DNA from 2 places in the Pseudomonas sp. FG43 genome. Region 1 is predicted to be linked to the other one. Evidence: predicted binding sites of a transcription regulator. Region 1 holds the regulator's gene; the other holds the start of a gene.
The links. The regulator FliA, encoded in region 1, starts transcription of late flagellar genes. The targets are predictions, from matches to a motif close to CTAAAGTTTNNNNNNNNNNNGCCGNTAA.

Region 1 (3,418 bases):
GCCATGGTCGGCCCTGCCGGCATGGGCAAGACCACGACCCTCGCCAAGCTGGCGGCTCGTTATGTTCTCAAGTACGGCCCGCAGAATATCGCGCTGGTCAGCATGGACAGTTTCCGTATCGGTGCCCAGGAGCAGCTCAAGACTCTGGGGCGCATCCTCAATGTTCCGGTTACCCACGTCGATCCGGGCCAGTCATTGGCCCAGGCGCTGGAGCCACTGCTGCGCAAGCGCGTGGTGCTGATCGATACCGCCGGCCTGCAGGCCAGTGATCCAGCCTTGCGCATGCAACTGGAAAGCCTCGCCGGACGTGGCATACGTGCCCGCAACTACCTGGTGCTGGCGACAACCAGCCAGAAGCAGGTACTGACTGCGGCCTATCACAGTTACAAGCGTTGTGGTTTGGCAGGTTGCATCCTGACCAAGCTTGATGAAACCGCAAGCCTCGGAGAAGTGTTGAGCCTTGCGATTGGCCATGAATTACCTGTGGCTTATTTGACGGATGGACCACGTATTCCTGATGACTTGCACCTGCCGCGTCGCCACCAGTTGGTGAGCCGCGCAGTCAGCGTGCAAATGCAGGATGAGCCGAGCGAGGAAGCGATGGCCGATATGTTTGCCGACCTCTATCACACCCCTGGCAAGAGAGTGGGGTAACTGATGGATATTACTGGAATGTCCCTGCATCAATGGTCTGCCAGGCATTGTTCGTTCGCGAACGTGCAGCCCGTAATGTGGTTTCGGTCTACGCAAGACAAGGTAAAGAAATAACATGGGCAGCATGCATCCCGTACAGGTTATCGCAGTGACCGGTGGCAAAGGTGGCGTCGGTAAGACTAACGTGTCAGTGAACCTTTCACTGGCCCTGGCCGAACTCGGCCGGCGCGTCATGCTGCTCGATGCCGACCTTGGTCTGGCCAATGTCGATGTTCTGCTGGGCCTGACGCCCAAGCGCACGCTGGCTGACGTCATCGAGGGCCGTTGCGACCTGCGCGATGTCCTGTTGCAGGGGCCGGGCGGTGTGCGCATCGTGCCTGCGGCGTCCGGCACCCAGAGCATGGTCCATCTTTCAGCAGCCCAGCATGCCGGTCTTATCCAGGCGTTCAGCGAGATTGGCGACAACCTCGATGTGCTGGTGATCGACACCGCTGCCGGTATCGGCGAGTCGGTTGTCAGCTTCGTGCGCGCAGCGCAGGAAGTATTGCTGGTGGTCTGCGATGAGCCTACCTCGATTACCGACGCCTACGCGCTTATCAAGCTGCTTAACCGCGACTACGGCATGAACCGTTTTCGTGTTCTGGCCAATATGGCCCAGAGCCCACAGGAAGGGCGCAATCTGTTCGCCAAACTGACGAAAGTGACTGATCGCTTCCTTGATGTGGCTCTGCAATATGTCGGTGCCGTTCCTTACGACGAGTGTGTTCGCAAGGCGGTTCAGAAGCAGCGCGCTGTTTACGAGGCGTTTCCACGCTCCAAATGCGCACTGGCTTTCAAGGCCATTGCCCAGAAGGTTGATACCTGGCCGTTGCCGGCCAACCCGCGTGGTCATCTGGAGTTCTTCGTCGAACGACTTGTTCACCAGACCAGTGCGGGGCCTGTTCAATGACAGCGAGCGGCTTTCAAATGTACAGCAAGGCTTCCAGGAATTCGCAGTACGAACTCATCGAGCGTTACGCGCCGTTGGTCAAGCGTATTGCCTACCACTTGCTGGCGCGTCTGCCTGCCAGTGTGCAGGTTGAAGATCTGATCCAGGCCGGCATGATCGGCTTGCTGGAAGTTTCTACCAAGTACGACTCCACCAAGGGTGCGAGTTTCGAGACTTATGCCGGGATTCGTATCCGCGGTGCCATGCTCGATGAAGTGCGCAAGGGTGACTGGGCGCCACGTTCGGTGCATCGCAATACGCGCATGGTGAGTGACGCAATTCGCGCAATTGAAGCAAAAACCGGTCGTGACGCTAAAGATCATGAGGTTGCTGCCGAACTCCAGTTAAGTCTCGATGATTATTATGGGATTTTGAATGATACCTTAGGCAGCCGTCTCTTCAGCTTCGACGACCTTTTGCAGGACGGCGACCATGAAGGGTTGCATGAGGACGGCGCAAGCGGCTCGCTCGAACCGTCGCGTGACCTGGAAGATGAGCGTTTCCAGGCAGCGCTGGCAGATGCAATCGCCAACTTGCCGGAGCGTGAGCGGCTGGTATTGGCGCTGTACTATGACGAAGAGCTGAACCTCAAGGAAATCGGTGAGGTGCTTGGGGTCAGCGAGTCGCGGGTCAGCCAGTTACACAGCCAGTGCGCAGCTCGTTTGCGAGGGCGTTTGGGGGAGTGGCGAGCGCGTTGATGGGCGATTTGTGACTTGCAAGAGTCTCAGGTTGTCGCAAGCCGGCTGTGCAGAGCGTTACGTGGTATCAGGATAGACAAGGCAGGAGCCTGTTCGGACAGAGCCTATGGCCTGCTGGTTCAGGTTTCTGTTTTGTTGTTTTGCCAAGCCCGTCGTCGTTTTCGTACAGCCGGGGGTGTGCTGTGCCAGTATTGAGTGAACAGCGTGTTCAGGTGCTGAATGCGTTAAAGACTGCTTGGAGGTCGAATTGGACAAGAACATGAAAATCCTCATCGTTGATGACTTCTCAACGATGCGGCGGATCATAAAAAATCTGTTGCGTGACCTGGGGTTCACCAACACATCCGAAGCGGACGACGGCATCACTGCCTTGCCGATGCTTCAAAGCGGTTCCTTTGACTTTCTGGTGACTGACTGGAACATGCCTGGCATGACCGGTATCGATCTGTTGCGTCAGGTGCGTCAGGATGAGCGTCTCAAAAGTCTCCCGGTACTGATGGTGACCGCTGAAGCCAAGCGTGAGCAGATCATTGAAGCTGCCCAGGCTGGTGTGAACGGTTACGTCGTGAAACCGTTCACGGCCCAAGTGCTGCAAGAGAAGATCGAAAAGATCTTTGAACGCGTCAACAGCTGATGCATGCCGCGAGGGCGCTATGGACAACAACGATTCACTGGGTGACTTCGAGTCAACCCTGAAGAAACACGCGCAGGAACTGGTTGCCAGCCTTGAAAAAGGCCGCTTCGGTGATGCCGTGCAATTGATCCATGAGCTCAACCAGGCTCGTGATCGTGGCCTGTATCAGGAAGTCGGCAAGCTGACTCGCGAACTGCATAGTGCGATCGTCAATTTTCATATTGACCCGAACATGCCGCAAGCCGAAGAAGTGTCGCAGATCACTGATGCCGCCGATCGTCTGTCGTATGTTGTACGACTGACCGAGAATGCGGCCAACCGCACGATGGACCTGGTAGAGCAGAGCACGCCGCTGATGAACGGGCTGAGCGAAGATGCCAAGTCGCTGAGCGCGGACTGGGGGCGTTTCATGCGTCGGGAAATCGGTGCTGAAGAGTTTCGTGA
Region 2 (3,418 bases), on a different contig from region 1:
GGGTTGAACGGATGCTCACGGTCATACAGCGCCGAAGAAGCGTATCCCACCACCCGTGCCACTTGCGGATCAGGATAACCACCTGCCACCAGCGCACGACGCGCAGCGTTGGCACGGTTTGCCGAAAGCTCCCAGTTACCGAACTCACCGCTGCCCACATATGGCTTGGCATCGGTGTGACCGCTGATACTGATCTTGTTCGGCACCGTGCGAATGGTGTCGGCCATGGCCAGCAGAATATCCTCGAAATACGGCTTCAGACGCGCACTGCCGGAGTCGAACATAGGCCGGTTATCGGCATCCATGATCTGGATCCGCAAGCCATCCTGAGTGATCTCGAACAGGATCTGGTCCTTGAACTTCTGCAGTTGCGGGTTCTCTTCAACCTTGTTCTGCAGTTCCTGCAACAGCATCTCCAGACGCTCTTGCTCGACCTGCTCGGCCTTGGATTCGGAGGTATCCGACTCGATAGGCACGGTATCCGGGGACGGCGTGGTCTTGACCTCGGGGTTGAGGGTCTGGTTAGGCGACATCTCAGGCGAGCCGCCCAGGTCGATCACATAAGGCGAGCCACTGTCAGTGAAGCCGACCGGGTCCTTGAAGTAACCGGCGACCGCAATCAACTGCTCGGGCGTAGCAGCAGACAGCAGCCACAGCACCAGGAAGAACGCCATCATCGCTGTCGCAAAGTCAGCGAAGGCAATCTTCCAGGCGCCACCGTGGTGTCCGCCACCAAAGCGCTTTACGCGCTTGATGATTATCGGCTGATTATTTTCCATGGCTTAACGACCGCGAACCGCTTGTTCCAGCTCGCTGAAGCTGGGCCGGTGCGCTGGATACAGAACCTTGCGACCGAACTCCACGGCCAGTGAAGGCGGCATGCCGGAAGCCGAAGCCACCAGGGAAGCCTTGATGCATTCGTAGACGTTCATTTCTTCCTTGGCATCGTGAGCCAGGGAAGTGGCCAGCGGGCCGAAGAAGCCATAGGCCGCCAGAATACCGAAGAAAGTACCTACCAGAGCCGCACCTACGTGCATACCGATGGCGGCCTTGTCACCGGAGCCCAGGGAAGCCATGGTGATCACGATACCCAGTACCGCTGCCACGATACCGAAACCGGGCATACCGTCGGCGATACCGGTGACGGCATGGGAAGGGTGCTCAAGCTCTTCCTTCATGCTCAACAATTCCATGTCGAACAGGCCTTCGAGTTCGTGGGGCGCCATGTTGCCCGACGACATGATCCGCAGGTAATCGCAGATGTAGGCCGTCATGCGTGCATCCTTGAGCACGCCAGGGTACTTGGCGAAGATCGGGCTGGAAGCCGGCTCCTCGATATCCCCTTCAATCGCCATCATGCCTTCGCGACGACTCTTGTTGAGGATTTCATAGACCAGCCCCAGCACTTCGAGGTAGTAAGCGTGTGTGAAGCGCGTACCGAACATCTGCAAGGATTTCTTGAAGACGTGCATGGTCATATAGCCAGGGTTGGCCTGGAGGAATGCACCCAGAGCCGCACCACCGATAATCAGCACTTCATAAGGCTGAAACAGTGCTGCGACCTGACCGTGGGATAGAACGTATCCGCCGAGCACGCTCGCGAAAACGACGATGATGCCGATAATTTTAGCCATAGGTAGAAAATACTTATCGAGTCGGGTTCAGGGACATGTGCGGAAACTCTTATTCTACGTATCGGCCTCATTGGTCCAGACTATAGTCAGTTCTTGTTAAAAACCAGTTCGGCCCTTGAACAAGAGCTTGAAAACAGCTGTCCAGCCCCTAAGAATCGCAGCCTGCGCTGCTTAAAAAAATCAGCTGTAAAGGCCTTCCAATGTCGACCGCAAGCTCTGTGAAGCACTCGATACCCAAAACACTCGATGCCTGGATCAGGCATCTGGATGCCGTGGACCTGCCCATCCCGGTGGTGAACCACAATCATGTGCGCGAAGCTCTGAAAGACAGCCGCCGCTCGCTGCGCGACATCGCCGACATGATGCAGGAAAGCCCGGAACTGGTATTGAGCGTGCTGCGTGAAGCCAACCACAAGAGCCATGGCATGGTGGAACCGGCTGAAAGCCTTGAGATTGCAATCAACCGCCTGGGACTGGCACGTACCGAAGTCCTGCTCGGTCGCCTGCCCGCCAGGGAACCCCAGGACATACCGGCCGCCTTCCGCCAGTTGATCCTTATCAGCCAGCATGCCACGCAACAGGCCAACGGCCTGTTCGCCAGCCGGCTTGCGCGCCTGTGGCAGGACATTCATCTGGGCAGCCTGCTGTTTCTGTCGCCGCTGTGGCCCATGGCACTCGCGCACCCCAAACTTCTGGAGGACTGGGAAGTGCGGGTCATTCACAAAGGCGAGCCCAGCCGTGTGGTCGAGAAGGAGCTGTTCGGCGTCAGCCTGCTGGACCTGTGCCTGGCGCTGGCCGAGTTCTGGCGCCTGCCGGTCTGGGTGACCCGCGGCTATAAAGTGCTGATCAACGAGCGACGTGAGCTGGTCAAGGCCCTGCACATCGCCCGAGAAGATCACGACCCGTTGCGCCAGCAGCAACTGATGGACGCCGATCCGAACCTGCGCCGCTGGCTGAATCAACCGGCCAATACCGTGCTGCTGGGCAATGGCGTGGCGCTGTCTGCCCAGCAGGCGTGGAACAGCCCTCACTGCCTGCGCTGGGAGCGACTCGCAAGCCTTTATCTGCAACAGCCACTGGATGAAGTTCAGCAACAGATCCACCAGAACGCCGCCAGCAGTGCCCGCGTGCATTCGGAAGCAGATCTGTGGCATCCGGCCGAATCGCTGATCTGGCCCTGGGATGCCCGGCGCATCAGGCGTGACAACGAGATCGCTCCACCACCGACGGCCGACGCGCTGCAACAATGGCGCAAGCAGTGTGCCGAACTGCTGGTCGAACCCACGCCATTCATCAATTCCATCCACCTGACCACGACCGCTCGCGACACGTTGATGTCCTGCGGCATGCAGCGGGTCATGCTGCTGATGGCGGACAAGACAGGCAGCGTGCTGCGCGTGCATCTGGCTGGTGGCCTGCCGCAAGAAGTCTCGGGCCTGCAGTTCTCCATAAAAGAAAGCACGCTCCTGCAACGCTTGATGACGCAGCCGACCCAGTTGCGGATCACCCCGACCAACCTCGCACAGTTTTCTGCACTGCTGCCCGCAGCCCTGAAAGGCATCTTCAAAGGAGAGCACTGGCTGATCCGCTCGCTGGGTAACAACGGCAGAGTCCTGCTGCTGGTGGTCGCCGACCAGGGAGGCGGTCCATTGTCGGAAATATCCGTTCAGGCATTCGGAAAAACCGCGCAATGTATTGAACGATCACTGGCCATCTTTAGCCAACGCAAAGCCTGAGGCCTGGCGTACAATTCGCACTTTCTCTTTATCGGAGGCTGCAAATGT

Region 2: a site for FliA is predicted at 1,693-1,720, ahead of motA (flagellar motor stator protein MotA). Genes of this name have one in related genera too.

What each region holds. Positions count from the first base shown of each region.
Region 1 is NZ_JBMDJL010000008.1:90,928-94,345, forward strand. It holds gene flhF (flagellar biosynthesis GTPase FlhF) at 1-654, shown strand, start outside; gene fleN (flagellar synthesis regulator FleN) at 770-1,603, shown strand; gene fliA (RNA polymerase sigma factor FliA) at 1,600-2,340, shown strand; gene ACODS3_RS11785 (chemotaxis response regulator CheY) at 2,600-2,974, shown strand; gene ACODS3_RS11790 (protein phosphatase CheZ) at 2,994-3,418, shown strand, end outside.
Region 2 is NZ_JBMDJL010000035.1:6,859-10,276, reverse strand. It holds gene motB (flagellar motor protein MotB) at 1-779, opposite strand, end outside; gene motA (flagellar motor stator protein MotA) at 783-1,634, opposite strand; gene ACODS3_RS26320 (HDOD domain-containing protein) at 1,835-3,370, shown strand; gene ACODS3_RS26315 (rhodanese-like domain-containing protein) at 3,415-3,418, shown strand, end outside.